One region of the Companilactobacillus zhachilii genome, then DNA from elsewhere that is predicted to be linked to it. Evidence: predicted binding sites of a transcription regulator. Region 1 holds the regulator's gene; each other region holds the start of a gene.
What was found. The regulator HrcA, encoded in region 1, represses chaperone genes, less so after heat shock. The targets are predictions, from matches to a motif close to TTAGCACTCNNNNNNNNNGAGTGCTAA.
Positions count from the first base shown of each region.

Region 2: groES (co-chaperone GroES) is a predicted target of HrcA. The motif match lies at 3,410-3,436, and genes of this name have one in related genera.
Region 3: clpP (ATP-dependent Clp endopeptidase proteolytic subunit ClpP) is a predicted target of HrcA. The motif match lies at 1,409-1,435, and genes of this name have one in related genera.

Region 1 covers NZ_CP031933.2:1,184,004-1,190,732, reverse strand. Annotated here, with positions in the region: gene dnaK (molecular chaperone DnaK) at 1-382, opposite strand, end outside; gene grpE (nucleotide exchange factor GrpE) at 423-998, opposite strand; gene hrcA (heat-inducible transcriptional repressor HrcA) at 1,017-2,063, opposite strand; gene D1B17_RS05320 (hypothetical protein) at 2,314-2,829, shown strand; gene D1B17_RS05315 (bifunctional riboflavin kinase/FAD synthetase) at 2,941-3,870, opposite strand; gene truB (tRNA pseudouridine(55) synthase TruB) at 4,232-5,140, opposite strand; gene rbfA (30S ribosome-binding factor RbfA) at 5,311-5,670, opposite strand; gene infB (translation initiation factor IF-2) at 6,231-6,729, opposite strand, start outside.
Region 2 covers NZ_CP031933.2:2,051,859-2,058,587, reverse strand. Annotated here, with positions in the region: gene manA (mannose-6-phosphate isomerase, class I) at 1-893, shown strand, start outside; gene D1B17_RS09475 (cation:dicarboxylate symporter family transporter) at 1,341-2,621, shown strand; gene D1B17_RS09470 (CPBP family intramembrane glutamic endopeptidase) at 2,713-3,339, opposite strand; gene groES (co-chaperone GroES) at 3,482-3,766, shown strand; gene groL (chaperonin GroEL) at 3,824-5,455, shown strand; gene D1B17_RS09455 (hypothetical protein) at 5,929-6,492, shown strand.
Region 3 covers NZ_CP031933.2:872,083-878,811, reverse strand. Annotated here, with positions in the region: partial or broken gene D1B17_RS03770 (acyltransferase family protein) at 160-1,259, shown strand; gene clpP (ATP-dependent Clp endopeptidase proteolytic subunit ClpP) at 1,457-2,044, shown strand; gene D1B17_RS03760 (ABC transporter permease) at 2,464-3,237, opposite strand; gene D1B17_RS03755 (ATP-binding cassette domain-containing protein) at 3,256-4,191, opposite strand; gene D1B17_RS03750 (MarR family winged helix-turn-helix transcriptional regulator) at 4,339-4,851, shown strand; gene D1B17_RS03745 (DHA2 family efflux MFS transporter permease subunit) at 5,431-6,729, shown strand, end outside.

The sequences.
Region 1 (6,729 bases):
CTTGTCTTTGTGAATCATTGAAATAGGCAGGAACTGTGATAACAGCATCTGTAACCTTTTCACCTAAGTAGTCTTCTGAGAACTTCTTGATGTGTTGTAAAATGAATGCTGAAATTTCTTGTGGTGTGTATGACTTGCCGGCTACAGTAACTTTGTAACCTGCTTCGCCCATGTGACGCTTGATTGATGAAATTGTATCTGGGTTAGTGATTGCTTGTCTCTTTGCAACTTCACCAACTTGGATTTCACCATCTTTGAAAGCAACAACTGAAGGAGTTGTTCTTGCACCTTCTGGGTTTGTAATAATCTTTGGAGAGCCACCTTCAAGAACGGCTACAGCAGAGTTTGTAGTACCTAAATCAATACCAATAACTTTAGACATAAACCTAAACCTCTTTTATATTTTATATTTATTAATAATTTTATTGTGCAACGACAACCATTGCTGGACGAAGTACACGATCTTCAAATTTATAACCTTTTTGAAGAACTTGTACAACAGTATCCTTAGCGTGCTTATCATCGGCTGGAACGGTTTGGACTGCTTGACTTGATGTTGGGTCAAACTTTTCACCAACATTGTCAATTGGAGTCACATGGTTAGCTTCAACGGCTTTAACCAAATGCTCTTGAACCATTTCAATACCCTTTTTAAGTTGCTTGCTGGCATCGTCGTCAGCTTCAACACTCAAAGCACGTTCAAGATTATCCAAAACAGGTAGAATTTCTGTTGCCAATTTTTGACCATCATATTTAAGGATGTCAGCGACTTCCTTACTATGACGTTTGTTCATATTTTGCATTTCTGCTTGGCTTCTTAGAAGATTATCTTCTAAGTCAGAATTCTTTTGCTTGAGATCGGCAATCTCTTTGTCTTTAGGATCGACTTTCTCAGCCTGTTTCTTCTTAGCTGAATCTTTTTCAGCTTTTTCATCAGTCTTTGGAGCTGCTTCTTTTTTAGAAGTCTTCAAATCTTGGTCTTTTTCTTTATCTGCCATTACTTCCTCCTAAAAATTTCAAGAATCATCATACCTTGAATAGTAATCGATCAGCCTTTTGGCTAACTCAACTCTAAATTCTCCAAGTAACCCAATCAATTGTGAATAATGCATTGTCGTTGGACCAAGTAAGGCAATTACACCCTTACCATGATGACCAACATCATAATTTGCAGTAATAATACTGTAATTCTTCAACGCATCACTTCCAAGCTCACTTCCGAGACGAACACGAATGCCATCATCAGAAATACTTGGATCAATTAATTTTCTCAAATCAGTGCTCTGATTGATGATTGAGAATAATGACTGAACTTGCGATAAATCATCATTGTTAGCATAATTCAACAAATTTAGTTGCCCATCAACATAATACTTTTCTGCACCAGCTTTCTTGAAAAGCTGATCCATCATATCAAGCAACCCATCACTGGAATACATGTATTCTGAAAGGATTGCTGGTACATCATTGTGCAACATTTGAATAACCTTTGGTAAAGGTTGTCCAACTAACTTGTCATTAACAATGTTAACAATTTTTTCAATCAACGAAGTATCAAAATCATCATCTATTGTATAAATATTATTCTCGACATTATTATCACTTGTGACAATGATTGCCATAAGTTGATGTGGGTTCAAAGGAACAATTCTAAAACCTGTTAACAAGATTGAACTGCTCTCTGGACCCAACGTGATAGCTGTGTAACTGGTCAGATGAGATAAGATTTTGGCAGATTGTTCAATGATATCATCAATTTGATGATAAGTTTTACCAAAATCATCGTCAATTCTCTGCGCTATATCTTGCGGTACACTTGTTGGCTGTACCAAATGATCAAGATAATAACGATATCCCATCGCTGAAGGAATTCTACCAGATGAAAGATGGGTTTTCTCGAGATAACCTACTTCCTCTAGCATTGCCATTTCATTTCTGATTGTCGCAGAACTTACATGGAAAGGTAATTCATTCATCAATGTCTTCGAACCAACCGGCTGGCCGGTATCTGTAAATATGCGCACGACTTCTCTCAAGATTGCATCTTGGCGTTGTGATAGCATTATACCGTCCTCCTTTTTAGCACTATTCATACCTGAGTGCTAACAATGTAAAATATAACAATCTATCCCATTAGTGTCAAGTATGCACGCTCATTTTTTCAGACTTTTCAGTTATTAATTTTCATTGATGCATAATTTTAAACATTTCGTTTTTTTATCCTACAAAGACTAGTTAAATTTCCAGACCGAGATTAAAATTAACCTATACATAGTTTCAATCCTAATTGACAATACTTATTCGAGGTAAATTATGCAAAATCAAATTATTGGTGTAAAATTTCTCAACTCAGAATCTTACGAAGATCTCATTGATAATCCCTGGGAAAATTTAGTTTCAGGTAAGCAATACTCTTATTTCAGTCGTGGCTTCAAAGTTAAGGTCAACGATCTAGTGATTGTACCTAACTCTGGTTATAACGACTTACCAGTAGTCCCTGCTATCGTATCTGAAATTAACCTTAGCGAGGGAATATCTAAAACAACACGTCCCATTTTAGCTGTCATCACTCCAGAACAAATCATTGATCAAGAACGACAGGCTTATGGTATTCACAAAGAAATTGCTAACCGTGAATTAATCTATAAACAACTTAACAAAGCTTACGATGAAGCTCTCAAAATGGAACAAATTCAGTTAATGGCTAAAACTAATCCAACCATCGCAGCCTTATTAAATGAATTACAAAAACAAGATGACATCTTAGAAAAACATCGTGCTCTGCCAAAAACACAAATTACTCGAGCTATTGATCTTCATCAATCATAATTTCAGGCAATAAAAAACAAGCAATTTTTTCAGGTTGAAACAAACAAGGCCAGTGATCCGACGAATTCGGACTGCTGACCTTGTTTGCTTTAAGTTTTGCTTCAAATTATTTTAATCTAATGCTTTTAGCGCATTTGCTTTATCCAATTCCAATTGTTTAATTAAACCTTCAGCACCGTCAAACTTAACTTCACCACGCAAATATCGGACCCATTCAAGTTCAACATGTTGACCATAAATTTGCTCATCAAAATCGAAAATATTGGTTTCAATAGTTACACCAGTGTTCTCTTTAAATGTCACATTATAGCCCACCGAAGTCATTGCACCATACCATTTTTTGCCAATCTTGATACGAGTAGCATACACACCGATGGCAGGAACTAGCTGTGAACCATCCACTGCTAGATTAGCGGTCGGATATCCAAGTGTTCTTCCTCTTTGTAAGCCATGGATAACTTCACCTTGGTTTTGATACGAGTAACCTAAAAACTCATTAGCAGTTTGAATGTGACCTTGGGAAATAAACATCTTAATTGCACTAGAACCAATTTTTTGCCCATTTATCAGTTGCTCGGGTACAGTGACAGTCTCAAACCTTCTCTGTGCGTACTCAGGCAAGCGCTGCATATTAGCAATATCTTTTTTCCCATAAGTGTAGTCAAAACCGGCAACCACATACTTAGCCTTCAATCCAACCATGTATTGGTCGACAAATTCTTGTGGTTGTAAGTGAGCAAAATCTTCACTAAATTGAACAAAATAAAGATAATCAACACCTAATTGTTCAACTAATTGGGCTTTTCTTTGCATCGTTGACAAGTATTTAAAGTTTTTTTCGTGTTGATAAACCGTTCTTGGTGAGCGGTCAAAAGTCATCAAAACAGCCTTCAGGTTATGTTTCTGTGCCAGTTCAACACCAGTTTTAATAACTTTCTGATGTCCCAAATGCACACCATCAAAGAATCCCATTATCAAGACGGTATCATCTGCTGGCCGTTGTTGCTCCAATAACGGATGTTTAACGTTTACAATCTGCATTTTTATACTCTTTTATTTATTATTTAAAGATTGAAAGATTTAAGTCATACTTTAATCCCTGATACCCTAGTCATCAATGGCATGAAAAGTGACTGAACATACAATATGTTACTTCCACTTACTCAATATTCATTCAAACCAACAAATAAACTATCCGGAAGGAGAAAGAAATTTGGGTCGCTGTGAAGGTGTTATAAGGGATAAATCCCTTATAACACGGGACGACTTTTGAAACTCGCGTATTTTGCGAGGTTCAAAATCGAGATTCGAGACCGCTCTTTGGCTCGAATCGGTCCCCATAGCGACCTAAATTTTTTTCTCCTGGAGGCGGCATAAGCATAGTACATTTGTCTTTCAAACTTTATTTATTATTTAATAACATTAAATCAGGAATCCACATATCTCTTACTTTATCATACTTGTAAAGGGCTTTCGTAATTCCATCTCTTTGTACACGCAACTGTTTAGTTTTATCTTCATCCGTTAATTCCAAAAATCCACCATGCAACACACGAACTTCCCACTCTTCATCGGTCAATTCATGGCTAGGAACATCTGTCAAAACATCATCAATTGATCTTAAAAAACTATAGTCGTTATTGTCCATCATGGTTTCAATTTGGCCAATTGTAAAAGTCTCCGCAATAGGAAAACCAGCACTTTTGACACGAGTCAACTGCGACATATAGGCAGGCATATCAAGTAGATGACCAAACTCAACCGCTAAAGTTCTCACATAAGTTCCTTTAGAACATCTAACGTGGAACTTAATTGTCTGATAGCCAGTAGTTTCATCAAAAACAGGCTCACCCATAATATGAAAATCATAAATATGAATATGGCGTTCTGGACGCTCAACTTCTATTCCTGCTCGGGCATATTCATAAAGCTTTTTCCCATTGACACGTACAGCCGAAAACATTGGTGGAATTTGTGTCAAATCACCGGTCATTTTTTCAAAAATTGGATTCAATTCGTCAATAGTAAAAGGCTTCGTTAATTTTTGTTCTTTAACCGTTTCACCTTCACGATCTTCAGTTGTTGTTGACTTGCCTAAAGTTATCTCCCCTTCATACTCCTTAGGAGAGCCTGTCAGTGTGTTTACGAGCTTAGTAGCCTGTCCCACACAAATTGGTAGAACACCGTTGACCAATGGATCTAGTGTCCCTGTATGACCAATTTTCCTCGTATGTAATATTTTTCTTAGTTTATAAACATAATCGGAACTAGTTTGCCCGATTTCTTTATTTAATGGAATTACTCCGTCCATAATAATCTCCGTATCTATCTAATATCATAATAATTTTACTAGTCTTGTCAGAAAAAAGGTAGCCTTGTTATTACCGTTTTCAAAACATATCTTCTTCCGCTTAAAACAAATGGCCTCAGCAATCCAAAATCGGATTACTGAGGCCATTTGCCATAATACTCGAAAGTTTATTAACGATTAGCTTCGTCTTGATGTAACTTAGCAATTAACTTATCAATCTTTTCACCATAGCGAACTGATTGATCTTGTTTGAATTCCAATTCAGGAACTTTGTACAAAGTTAACTTTTGACCAAGCTCACGTCTGATCAAGCCTTTAGCTTTATCCAAGCCAGCTTGAGTCTTTTCAACGTCACTAGCTTTTTCAGACAAAATGCTGTAATAGATAGTTGCATCTTGCAAATCACCTGTCATTTCAACACCTGTCACTGTAACGCCTTGAACTCGTGGATCACGAACACGTTTTAAAAGAATATCATTAACTTCTTTTTGAACTTCTTGTTCTACACGACCAATACGATGTTTAACCATATCGTACCTCCTACTTTATTTAAAAATTCTATTTAAGCCAGTAAATTTCTTCATCACTGCTTGATTATATCACACCAAGCAATAAAACCTTAGTAAGGATACGGGCTTTATTCCTATCATATTTATACAAAAAAGCTTTTTTCAACAATATTACCTTTAACCAAATTTTGAAATCAAATTGACTAAAAATAGTAATTATGCGAGAGCAACTATTCACATCTATTATTTATTACAAAACAACGAATAAATTATAGTGCTGATATGCCGTTTTAAAAAAATAATTTAAAAACACACCCTAGCCGGAGGGAGCAAGAAAATTAGGTCACTGTGCAAGTAGCGTTAGGGATTTATCCCTTACACCACGGGACGAGTTTTGAAATTCGAGTGTACTTCTCGAAGTTCAAAATCGAGGTTCGAGACCGCCTTTCGGCTCGAATCGGTCCCCATAGCGACCTAATCTTCTTGCTCCTGGAGGCGGCATACTTAATCATTCTCAACAAAAAAATAAAGTCTGACGTTTAAAAACATCAAGACTTTATTTTTTTAATTAAATTAAATGCTTATTTTACAGGAACTTCTTCCATTACGTAAGCTTCAATTTCGTCGCCAATCTTAATATCGTTGTAGTTTTCGATTGTGACACCACATTCGAATCCTGAACCAACTTCTTTGACGTCGTCCTTGAAACGTTTAAGTGAAGCAAGCTTACCTTCATAAATGACAACGCCATCTCTGACAAGTCTTACACCACTATCACGTTGGATCTTACCACTATCTACGTAACAACCGGCAATTGTACCAATCTTAGAAACATTGTATGTTTCACGGACTGTAAGGTTACCAGTAACTTTTTCTTCATAGACAGGTTCGAGCATACCCTTCATGGCTGCTTCGATTTCATCGATAGCCTTGTAGATAACTCTGTGTAGACGAATATCAACACTTTCATCCTTAGCTTGTACTTTAGCTTGAGCAGTTGGACGAACATTAAATCCAATGATGATAGCGTTACTTGCAGCAGCAAGGTTAACATCACTTTCAGTAATAGCACCAACGGCA
Region 2 (6,729 bases), 870 kb from region 1:
GTTATAACATTCCTGATGGCACTATCGGTGAATGCTGGGCTATTTCTGGACACCCACATGGCAGATCAGAAGTTGAAAACGGCGAATTTGCTGGTCAATACGTTGATGACCTTTGGAAAAATCATAGTGAACTATTTGGCAATCCTAAAGGCAAAGTCTTCCCATTGTTGACAAAAATTTTGGATGCTGAAGCAAGTCTTTCTGTTCAAGTGCACCCAGATAATGCCTATGCTGCTGAACATGAGCATGAATTAGGTAAGACTGAATGCTGGTATATCATTGATGCTGAACCAGGTTCATACTTGATTTACGGTCACAATGCTAAGAATAAAGCTGAACTTGATCAAATGATCGAATCAGGCGATTGGGACCACTTATTGAGAAAAGTTCCTGTTAAGACAGGCGATTTCTATTACGTACCAAGTGGAACTGTGCATGCTTTGAATAAGGGTATCATGGCCTTGGAAACCCAACAAAGTTCAGATACAACATATCGCTTGTATGACTATGATCGTGTCGACAAGACAACAGGCAAGAAACGTGATCTTCACATTAAACAATCAGAAGACACAATTACCGTTCCTCATAAAGATCCAAAATTAAATATCGAATCAAAACAAGTTGGACAAAATAAATTTACAACCTTCGTTCAACCACCAGTATCACCATTTTTCTCAGTTTATCACTGGGAAATCAAAGAACCAGTTGAATTACACCACCAAATTGGTAAGTATACATTAATCTCTGTGTTAAGTGGAGAAGGTAAGATTACCGTTGATGGTAAAGATTATGATTTGAAGAAAGGTATCCATTTGATAGTTCCAGCAACAGTTGATGCTTGGAAGTTGTCAGGTGACTTGGATATTATAGCTTCAGAGTCTGGAGAAGAATAAAAGAGGGCGGAAACAGGGCGGTCAGCTCCCGAGCATTTTCGTAACTATGTGAATTACACGCTGGTTTTGCGTGTGATTTGCATAGTTATGAAAAGCGGAAGGAGTTGCCCTGTTGTAGCCCGTTTCAGAGCCGCTGCATATTTAACCTCTTTTTTGATTACAGTTGCAGATAAACATATACAATTACAATCAAAAAATAGTAATTTCTAATCAAAAACCCAAAAAACATTAAGAAAAGTCGAAATACCGGAAAAATAAATCCGTATATTCCGACTTTTTTTATCTCAAAATTAAGTAAAAATAGAACAATAATGACGTTACATTCTGATTTTGTTCGGACTAATTAAGAAAATGAAAAATATTTTAATTTGAAATCGCTATCATTCCCCTATTTCTTAAAAAATCTTCTATAATTAAAGACATGTTAATTCAAAAGGGGACTTAAAATTGCAAAGACAACGTTTTTTTCGAGTTAGTCTAGGTTGGCAAATTATTATTGGCCTGATCCTAGGAATTATTTTGGGACAAGTATTTTACCAAAATAAGGTTGCTATACAAGTAATGCAGAACATTGGAACCATGTTTATTTCAATGATTCAAATGATTGTTCTACCAATCGTTATCTCTTGTTTGACTGTTGGTATCGCCAATATGGGAGATATTAAGAAACTTGGTCGAATCGGGTTAAAAACTTTAATTTATTTTGAAATTATGACTACTTTAGCGATTATTATTGGGATTGTGGTGGCTAATGTTACCCACCCCGGTACCTATATTGATATCCATAGCCTAAAAGGTTCGGATATTAGTCAATATACTGCAACTGCTAAAACTGCAAAACATTCGGGTATTTGGTCAATCTTGATGAGTATCATCCCAACTAACATCTTTGAATCACTAGGTAAGGGTGATATGTTGCCAATTATCTTCTTCTCAGTTCTCTTTGGACTAGGAACGGCTTCAATCGGCAAGCAAGGCAAAATTATTACTGAAGTTTTAAATGCCGTAGCTAATGTGATGTTTAAGGTTACTAATTGGGTTATGCGTTTAGCTCCAATTGGTGTCTGTGCTTTGATTGGTGTCACTGTCGGTGAAATGGGCTTCAATTCATTGAAACCGTTAGGACTATTTATTTTGATTGCTTATGCGACAATGGCATTTTTCGTATTTGTCGTTATGGCAGCCGTGGGACATTTATTTCATGTTAGATTTTATGAGTTGTTTAGAATTATTGAAAATGAAGTGACATTAGCTTTTACAACAGCTAGTTCAGAAGCTGCTTTGCCAAAAATGATGGAAAAAATGCAAGATTATGGATCATCAAAAGGAATCGTTTCTTTCGTAATTCCAACTGGCTATACATTTAATCTTGATGGTTCAGCCATTTATCAATCATTGGCTGCATTATTCCTCGCTCAAGCTTACAATATTCACTTAACCATTGGGCAACAAATTACCCTTGTAGTGGTATTGATGTTAACATCTAAGGGGATGGCCGGAGTGCCCGGAGCATCGTTTGTTGTACTCCTAGCCACAGTATCGACAATCGGTGTTCCAATGCAAGGTTTGACCTTCATTGCTGGTATCGACCGTCTCGTAGATATGGGACGTACTGCTGTTAACGTTGTCGGAAATTCACTTGCTACAGTTATTATAGCTAAGAGTGAAAAGGAATTTGATGAAGATAAACGGGAAAAGTATGTTGCGTCATATACACGTGGGGATTAGTAAAGACACTCCATGTAGTCAAAAACGATTTAAACACACAGAAATAGCCTACCGAAAAATGGTAGGCTATTTTTTATGCATATGGAAATTACTATATGATTCCTAACGTCAATACAATGGCATTCATCAGAATGTGACTGCCGGCGCTGACGTAAATATTTTCTGACTTGTAGTAAACGAATGAGAACCAAAGGCCCATAAATACGTAAACTAAAAATCTGGTATCTTGATGCATAAAAGCAAACAAGAGTGCTGAAATAATTGCAGCAATATAAATGTTAGTTGGCTTAATCAAATTGGCAAAAAAGACACGTCTAAAAATAATTTCTTCCATGATTGGAGCCGCAATCATCACGTAGATGAAATAGTATGGATATTCTTTGACCATTAGTAACAAACTGAGTGTGTTTTGAGAATCGGTACTAGCGTGGAAAAGTAATTTATCTGCAAAGCCGATTCCAAATTGAACGACTAGTGCCCCAACTGTTCCTAAAATAATCCATTGCAAATCATGATTTAAGTCTGAGCTTTTTTCAAATTCCAATGGACCACTCTGTTTGACTAAATAAATCATTAGACCGGTTACAATCAATGCAGCAATCGTAACGGTTATAAAGTAGGCTGAGCCTGTGATAGAGAACATCGTTAGGATGGAACCTAATGATAATAACAGGATATAGGCCAATAATGTGAAAAACTGATTTGTTCGATAAGACATAATTTCCCCCATATTTTTTAAAGGTAAATACTTGCAACTTCACAATATAATGTTAATATAAAACTTGTGATTAGCACAAGAGATAGTTGAGTGCTAAAAGACTTACAAAAACATTGAATTAATATTACTGGAGGTATTTAAATTGTTAAAACCACTTGGAGATAGAGTCATTGTAACAGTCGATAAAGAAGAAGAAAAGACAGTTGGTGGCATTGTTTTAGCAAACAACGCTAAGGAAAAGCCCCAAACAGCCGAAGTTGTTGCCGTAGGTGACGGTCTAGTTGCTGATAATGGTACTAAATTACCTATGAGTATTAAAAAGGGTGACAAGATTCTTTTTGATAAATATGCAGGCTCAACAGTTAAGTACGAAGACAATGAATATTTAATCCTTCATGAAAAAGATGTCATGGCAATCGTTGACTAATTAAAATTAAAACTTAAACAAGAAAAATTTATTTTAAATTATGGAGTGTGAAAATTAATGGCTAAAGAAATTAAATTTTCAGAAGATGCACGTTCAAAGATGTTAGATGGTGTTAATAAACTAGCTGATACAGTTAAGACAACAATCGGACCTAAGGGTAGAAACGTTGTTCTTGAAAAGAGTTATGGTTCACCAGAGATCACAAATGATGGTGTTACAATCGCTAAAAGTATCGAATTAGAAGACCACTTCGAAAACATGGGTGCAAAGCTTGTTTCTGAAGTAGCTTCAAAGACAAATGACATTGCTGGTGATGGTACTACTACAGCTACCGTTTTGACACAAGCAATCGTTAAAGAGGGTATGAAGAACGTTACAGCCGGTGCTAACCCTGTTGGTATCAGAACTGGTATCGAAAAGGCTACAGATGCTGCTGTTGATGAACTTCACAAGATTTCACACAAGGTTTCAGGTAAGAATGATATTGCTCAAGTAGCTTCAGTTTCATCAGCTAGTGAAGAAACTGGTAAATTAATTGCTGATGCCATGGAAAAAGTTGGTAACGATGGTGTTATCACAATTGAAGAATCAAAGGGTATCGATACAACACTAGATGTTGTTGAAGGTATGCAATTTGATCGTGGATACATTTCACAATACATGGTTACAGATAACGATAAGATGGAAGCTGACCTCGACAATCCTTACATCTTGATTACTGACAAGAAGATTTCAAACATTCAAGATATCTTGCCATTACTACAAAAGATTGTTCAACAAGGTAAGTCACTATTGATTATTGCTGATGATATCGAAGGTGAAGCACTACCAACACTTGTTTTGAACAAAATTCGTGGTACATTCAACGTTGTTGCTGTTAAGGCTCCAGGCTTTGGTGACCGTCGTAAGGCTCAACTTGAAGATATTGCTACATTGACTGGTGGTACAGTTATTACTTCAGACCTTGGTCTTGAACTAAAAGACACAACTATGGATCAATTAGGTCAAGCTGGTAAAGTTACCGTTACAAAGGACAACACAACAATTGTTGAAGGTTCTGGTGACAAAGCTGCCATCCAAGAACGTGTTGATTTGATCAAGAAACAAATCAGTGAAACAACTTCAGACTTTGACAAAGACAAGTTACAAGAACGTCTAGCTAAATTAGCTGGTGGTGTTGCTGTTGTTAAAGTTGGTGCTGCTACTGAAACTGAATTGAAGGAACGCAAGTATAGAATTGAAGATGCTCTAAATGCCACACGTGCCGCTGTTGAAGAAGGTTACGTTGCTGGTGGTGGTACAGCCTTGATGAATGTTTTAGGCAAAGTTACTGCACTTAAAGCTGAAGGTGATATCCAAACAGGTATCAACATCGTCGCTCGTGCTCTTGAAGAACCACTCCGTCAAATTGCTGAAAATGCTGGTATGGAAGGTTCAGTTATCGTTGAACATATCAAGAACGAAAAGAACGAAGTTGGTTACAATGCTGCAACTGACAAGTGGGAAAACATGGTTGACGCCGGAATCATCGACCCAACTAAGGTTACACGTTCAGCATTGCAAAACGCAGCCAGTGTTGCTTCACTATTGTTGACAACCGAAGCTGTTGTTGCTGACAAACCTGATAAGAATGCTCCTGCTGCACCAGCTGCTAACCCAGCTGCCGGTGGTATGGGCGGTATGATGTAATTTTTGCATCAATCTAAATTACGATAAATTCAAAGCGTTGGTAGATTAATTTCTATCAACGCTTTTTTTTGTCTTAGTTATTCTAACTGTACTTAATCCGATAATTCTAATTATTGATGTCAAAATGATACTTAAAGTTATTTAATATTAATTCAAAAATAAACAATGAACTAGCCGGAAAGAGCAAGAAATTAGGTCGCTGTGCAGGTGGCGTTAGCTCTTTAGTGCTTACACCACGGGACGGCTTTTGAAACTCGCGATTTGTGCGAGGTTCAAAATCGAGACAAAAGTCCTTGGCTTTTATCGATCCCCATAGCGACCTAATTTCTTGCTCTTGGAGGTGACATATTTAACTAGCACCACGCGTAGTCGTTGTAATTTGTCATCTGAAATCAGAACTAAAATTTCCTATCAGTCCTTGAAAAGTATAAAATGAATTATTGTCGAATAAGAAAATAGAAGAGAGAGTCAATATGGATAAGATTGAATTCGGTCGTAAGATCAATTATGTGCCCATGACAGTGAGTCTAGTGGCCGGATTGGTTGTTGGCATATTAGTATATATATTTACCAAAGTTATTTTGTTAGCGATTATTTTAGGGATTACAGGTCTGGTTATTGTGGCATTGCTTTATGCACGTTCAATGACCGACTTTTATGGCTATTGGGAAGTTAACGATGAAGGAATTAGAAGTTATAATTATCAAAATTTAAGTACCAGACTTCAGTCAGTTATGCTGCCTTTCAGTGAAAGCCAATTTGCCTTCAAATTTGCCGATATTAAGAGTTTAACAGTTGTGGTGGGTAAAGACATGAACGCACCCGCAAACATCTTAGGAGGCTCGTTTAGTGCCCCTAAGAAGATTATGTTTCACTTGCCAACACCATATTATTTGGAATTGAAATTAAACGATGGTCGGGAAGTTGAGTTGGACTTATCAGCCGATTGGGATGATTCAGAAACAATTGAGTATGTGATTGCTGTGATTTGTTCGGAAGCTGATATTCCAGCAGAGATTGTTAAACAAGAAAATTAGGTTTTATAACTGGTAATTTTGAATAGTAGCTCTTGTGATGCAAACGGTTTTAAAGTTAGTTATTAGTTAATTTTTATATTTTCATGATATCTGACTTCATTTATTTGGGTAAGATTTGTTATATAAAAAATGTCAAGGTAAACATTATGAACAAAAATAACCGTCATAGAGAAATCCTTTCCGATTTCTTGTAACGGTTATTTTCTTTTGTTATAGAAATTAATTATTCCGAATAAA
Region 3 (6,729 bases), 310 kb from region 1:
TTATGAGTGTTGATAAATCAACTGTTACATAAGCTAATCAGAATATTATCTGTAGAAAAGAAGTTAAACTTTCGGATTTTACATCTAAAGTTTAGCTTCTTTTTTTGTTTTTATCTGTTATATGATGTAATTATGAATTATAGAAAGAAGTTATTTTGTATGGATTCAACAAATAGTTCTCAAACGGCCGATATTGGCGACTACATGAAAGTCTTTGCATGTACTGCTGTAATGATGCAATCAGTTTTAACCTTTGTTTTAAAAACATCGCCTAGCTTTGCCAATCAAAATATAATCGGTTTTCTGTATAACCTAGTCAAATTCACGGCTCCCGCTTTCATCTTCGGTATTTTGTACACAACTACTCGACAGACAAATCAATACACTATCAAAAATTATCCTGCTTACCTATACAAGCAATGGCTAGTTTTATTCATCCCTACCATTTGCTGGACATTAATTTACTTATTAGTATTCCCCCAACTGCAACAACATTTTCAATTCAACAGTTTAGGAACCTTTTTATGGCAGTTTGTTAACGGTAATGCTGCCCCACATTTATGGTACAACACGATGATGTTGCAATTTATTATCCTCATGCCCATATTTTGGTTAATCGCTCACCTGACTGAAAATAAACCGATTCTTTCAATTATAATTACCATCACAACTGTAATCTTCTATTTATGGTGGCTTTATTTTTATAGCACCCACGCATCTAATGGAAATAATTGGTATTTATTAGACCGGGTTTTTATTAGTTTTATTATTTACGGCATTCTGGGAACTCTAGCTTGGATAAACCACAAAGTTATTGAAAAATATCTCCCCAAGTTTTTCCTACTATTACTATTACTACTTTTCATCACATTTTACTGGACTAACTTTGAACTATTCTCCTACGGCTACCCTGTAAAATTAACAAATGCTCCCTATTATAAGCTTTCAATGACACTCTATGCTCTTACGATCATTAGTTTAATAGCTACTTTAGCACTTCATCAACTAAAACATGCCTCCAAATTGCTACCGATTTTCCATTTTCTATCTACGCCTATCGAGCTTATCTATCAAACGTCTTCTGGTTACAAATTATCTGGACATTCGGTGGTCAAACCTTGGCTAAAAGTAATCCAATTTTAGCTATTATCAGTTGCTATTTATTAACATGGGTACTATCATTTACTTCCGCTTATGTTTTACACATTGGCTGGCTTGAGATTAAACAACGAGTATTGTCCAAAACTGTTCTGGATTGATTCGTAATGCTAGTTGGCTTTTTGACTACGGATTTAAAAGCAAGAAATTCTAGAGGCAACATAGTTAAATAGCGAAACAGAATCGTTTTGAATAAATATTTTTATTTATTAAGTCTACTTTATTGACCCCATATTAATATTATGCTAAATTAGCACTGTGCTATTAAGAGTGCTAATTAAAAACAGGAGGCATTTCAATGTTAGTTCCTACAGTTATTGAACAAAGTTCACGTGGCGAACGTGCCTATGATATTTACTCAAGATTATTAAAAGATAGAATCATCATGTTATCTGGTGAGGTTAACAGTCAAATGGCTAATACAGTCATTGCCGAATTACTATTCCTAGATGCTCAAGATTCTGACAAGGATATTTCAATGTACATCAACTCACCCGGTGGTTCTGTTACTGACGGATTAGCTATTGTTGATACAATGAACTTTGTCAAATCTGATGTTCAAACTATCGCTACAGGATTGGCTGCATCAATGGGATCAGTTATCTTGTCATCAGGTACAAAGGGCAAACGTTTTGCACTTCCAAATTCAACTGTTCTTATTCACCAACCATTAGGTGGCGCACAAGGTCAACAGACAGAAATTGAAATTGCTGCTCAAGAAATTTTGAAGACAAGAAAGAGATTAAACCACATGTTGGCTGATAACTCTGGCCAATCATTTGAAAAACTTCAAAAGGATACTGATCGTGATAACTACATGACAGCCCAAGAAGCTAAAGATTATGGTTTGATCGATGATATTATGACAAACAAAGCTGGTAAGTAAAAAGCGAGTTTATAAATTTCGTTTTATTCCTACCTATACTAAAAACATGATTCTGATAAAAATCAGCATCATGTTTTTTTGTTGCAAAAAAAGCATCTGTAACCCACTAACAAATAGTTTCTTACAGATGCTTTTATTTTTAAGTGTTGGTGCTCTAATAATTATTGACACGAAAGTAATCAAAACCACAATGTAATACTCCAATTTATTTATATTCAAAGCAGAGAATAAACTAGCCGGAAGAAACCAGAAAATTAGGTCGCTGTGAATGTGGCGTTAGGGATTTATCCCTTACACCACGGGACGAGTTTTGAAATTCGCGTACTTTGCGAAGGTCAAAATCGAGATTGGAGACCGCTCTTTGGCTCCAATCGGTCCCCATAGTGACCTAATTTTCTGGTTTCTGGAGGCGGCATCCTTTAATTACGGTTGTAAGCACAAACAGTCAAAGGAGCAAAGACAAATACAATCATAATTCCAAAAATCAAGACCAAGAAAGCTTCATTAGTCCAACGCCCTGTTGCTAAAATTTGTCTAATGGCAATAATTACATAAGTAATTGGATTCATATAAGCAATCATTTGCATAGTTTTTGACAAAGTATGAATCGGAATGAATGCATTTGATAAAAATGACAATGTCAACATAATCATTAACGAGAAGCTCTCAACAGTTGTGGCACTCTTAGCAAGCATTCCCAGTAGAGCAAAGATCCAGGACATAGCCCAACCAATAAAGATTGCAAGCAAGCCACTAACTACAATTCCACCGAAACCGGCTGCTGGTCGCCATCCCATAATATAACCGGTTGTTAATGAAGTTATAGTAGCAATCGATAATCTAAGAATATCGGCAAATAATTGACCGGCTAAAGGTGCAATGTGAGCCATTGGTAATGATTTGAAACGGTCATATACCCCAGAATCTAAATCCTCTCTGATTTGTGATCCTGAACCTGAAGATGCCGAAAGCATTGTTTGAATCAAAATCCCTGGAACAATTGTAGGCAAATAGTTTTGTACGTTACCCGCAATCGCACCCCCAAATAAATAGCCAAACATCAACATAAACATGATTGGTTGAACAATAACGTCCATCATTCTGTCAGGATTATGAAATGTTTTTAATAAGTTTCGATATGCCATTGTTGCTGTATTCATAATTAAATTGCCACGGTGTGTTTGTACATCCATAATAAAGACCTCTATTTTCTAATTTTTGCCAACTGTTAGATTCATAAATACATCATCTAATGATGGTTCTTGAACAGTTAAATCACTGATTGAAATTTTATTTTGTTGAAAAGCTGTTAATAATGTTGCTAATTGCCCAATGTCCGATAAATTAGTGCTCAAACGCTGACCTGTAAGGCGACTAGCTGTTTTTAATTTATCTTCCACTAATCTTGTGGCTGAATTAACTTGACTCTTATCTCGAACCGTAAAGCTCAAATCAGTTCCACCAATTTGCTGTTTAAGCTCTTGCGGTGTTCCAATTTTCACCAACTTGCCATGATCAATGACTGCAACTCTATCCGCCAATTGATCTGCCTCATCAAGATACTGTGTTGTCAGAACTATCGTTGACCCTTGCTTAACCAAATTCCTAATCGTGTCCCACATCTGGGTTCTTGTACGAGGATCTAGTCCCGTCGTTGGTTCATCTAGAAAGATTAAGGCTGGACGTGTGATTAAACTGACTGCTAAATCCAATCTCCGACGCATCCCACCAGAAAAATCTTTCAATGACTTGTCAGCCGAATTAACTAACGAAAATTCCTCTAATAGTTCTTCAGTACGCTTTTTTGATTCCATTCGTGAAAGACCATTTAAGCGTGAAAAAATCATTAAATTTTCTCTAGCAGAAATATCTTCATCAACTGACGCATATTGACCTGTCAATCCAAACATCGATCTAGCTAACTTCCCTTCACTGGCCGTATCGTGACCAAAAATCTTTACAGTACCGCTACTAGATTTCAATAAGGTCGTTATCATTCTCAAGGTAGTGGTTTTCCCGGCACCGTTTGGCCCCAAAAGTCCAAATACCTCTCCCTGTTTTACATCAAAAGAAATATCATTGACTGCTATTTTATCGTTAAATTTTTTTGTTAAATGGCTAACTTCTATCGCATTATTTACTGTCATTATTCAATGCCTCGTTATTTTTATATTTCATCAGGTCACCTGATTAAAATTAATTGTAAGGGTACCTGATTAAAAATGCAAGCATTTTATTCAGGTTACCTGAATATTTTCTTTTTATGCTGTATAATTAATTTCGGAGGTAAACAAATGCCTAATCTACTAAAACAAAAAAACGCTGCTGGTAAGCTGATAGAATTCGGTATGGTCCGTCACGTTGCTGACAAAGTCACACACAGAAACTCCGACGAAGAGGGAAAATTTATGTTTCAAGGCCAAGGAAAGATTTTACTGGCCTTATCACAAACTGACGGTCTATCACAAAAGGAATTAGCCACTCGGCTGGATTTAACTGCCCAATCGACTGCTGAATTCGTTAATAAATTGGTCAAAAAAGGACTGGTCACAAAGGAAAAATCCACGACCGACCGCAGAATGACTATTATTCGGATAACTGATTTGGGTCGGCAAACCACCACTATGGAATCTGCTGTACCAGAATTTTTAAACGCTCTAACTGACGAAGAACTTGATCAATTTGCTAACATTTTAACCAAAATAAATACTCACCTGTATGCAGAAATTGATAATGCCGACCATCAAAATATTTTCAGTAAATCCAAACAGATGATTAAAGATGGTATCCGTGATTGGTTTCTATAAAATTTACTAGGATATGTCTTCAAATTATTCATATTATGGATATGCCGTCTCCAGACTCGGACAGTGGTCACTGGCAGTGCGGAACGGCCCGAGCCAAGGTCTCGGACCTCGGTTTAAGCCTTGCAAGTTCGGCAAGTCTTAAACACGCCCGGTGCTGTAAGAACGACAAAAGCGGTCGTCCTAACACCACTTTCACTGCCAGTAACCACTGTCCGAATCTTCCGACTAGTTCTTTAGGAGCTCAAAAATAACTTGATACCTAAAATACTTTTCATAGATTTTATTACCATCTCAATAGGATTCTGAAATAACCATGCTTTTAAAAAATTTATCCGTATCAGAATAATTTGAAGACAGACGTTAGCACCACAAGTACATAATGTCTATTCAAGGAGCCAAATGATTCCAACTATTTACCTAAAACTATACAAATCATGCAAAGTCCCTGCACTGGGAAGAATCTTGAATTTAATACTCCGAGTAAATAATCAAATACTGTCCAATCAATCGATTGGACAGTATTTTTATTTTAGGCTATCCTTAAATTGTTATTAGATTAAACAAAAGAAGGGGTATTTTATGAACAAGGGTGAAATTAAAAATAGCCTAGCACGCAAGTTATTCATTATAACTTTGTTGTCCGGAACCTTCACAATGTCGATCAGCCAATCTTCTCTTTCAACGGCTTATCCAACATTAATGAAATTCTTCGGCGTGACTGCACCAACGATTCAATGGTTAACAACTGGCTTTATGTTGATTATGTGTATCATGATGCCAATCAGTCCTTGGCTATTAAACAATTTTTCGTTTAAGAAAATCTTTTTAAGTGTCGTAGCAATTTTTGCCATTGGTACTTTTGTTATCATCATTGCACCAAACTTTCCAATCGCCATGCTAGGTCGAGCTTTAGAAGCTATCGGTGTCGGGGTTTTATTTCCATCGTTTCAATCCGTATTAATGTCCATCACACCAGAAAATAACCGTGGTGCCACGATGGGATATGCTGGTCTAGTCATGGGATCGGCTCTAGCTAGTGGTCCCATCATTTCTGGGATTGTTTTAAACTTTTTACAATGGCAAGGACTATTTGTCATTTTTCTATTGATTATGGTTGTTATTTTTATTAGTGGTCTATTCAATATCAAAGACGTTATGCCACGTCACAAAGCAACCTTAGATTTACTTTCAACTGTCTATCTACTTGGTGTGATTGGTTTACTTTATGTAGTTAATCAAGCAGGAGCAACTAAAAGTTTCAGCACCAATTTAATTATCCTATTGGTAATCAGTTTACTTTTAACGACTTTATTTATTCATCGTCAATTAACCAAAAAAGAACCCTTACTCGATTTGAAAGTTATGAAAAACTTCAACTTCGATTTAGCCGTCCTACTAACCGGATTCTCATATATTTCGTTAATTGTCATAACAATTATTTATCCACTTTATTACCAAAATATTTTACACACCTCAGTTTTAATGTCTGGATTAGCACTAGTTCCACCAGCCATTGTCCTCAGTATTCTTAATCCATTAACTGGTAAATTAGCTGATCGTATTGGCTTCAAATCAACCTTGATTACTGGTATGTCAATGATTGTCGTCGGGTGGTTCTTGTTGTTCGTCATTCATACAAAGTTAACCATTTGGCCAATGATTGTAATTGCAACATTAATTGAAGGTGGAAATGCCTTCGTTATGATGCCAGCTACAACCTTAGGTGGCAATTCATTGTCGGAAGAACTATTACCGCACGGAACAGCTATCATTACAACCGTTCGTCAATTACTCGGATCTTTAGGTGTCAGTTTGGCAACCTTGATTCTAGTCACAACCAATCAAAATCATCACCTACCTGCCAATACCGGTTTAATT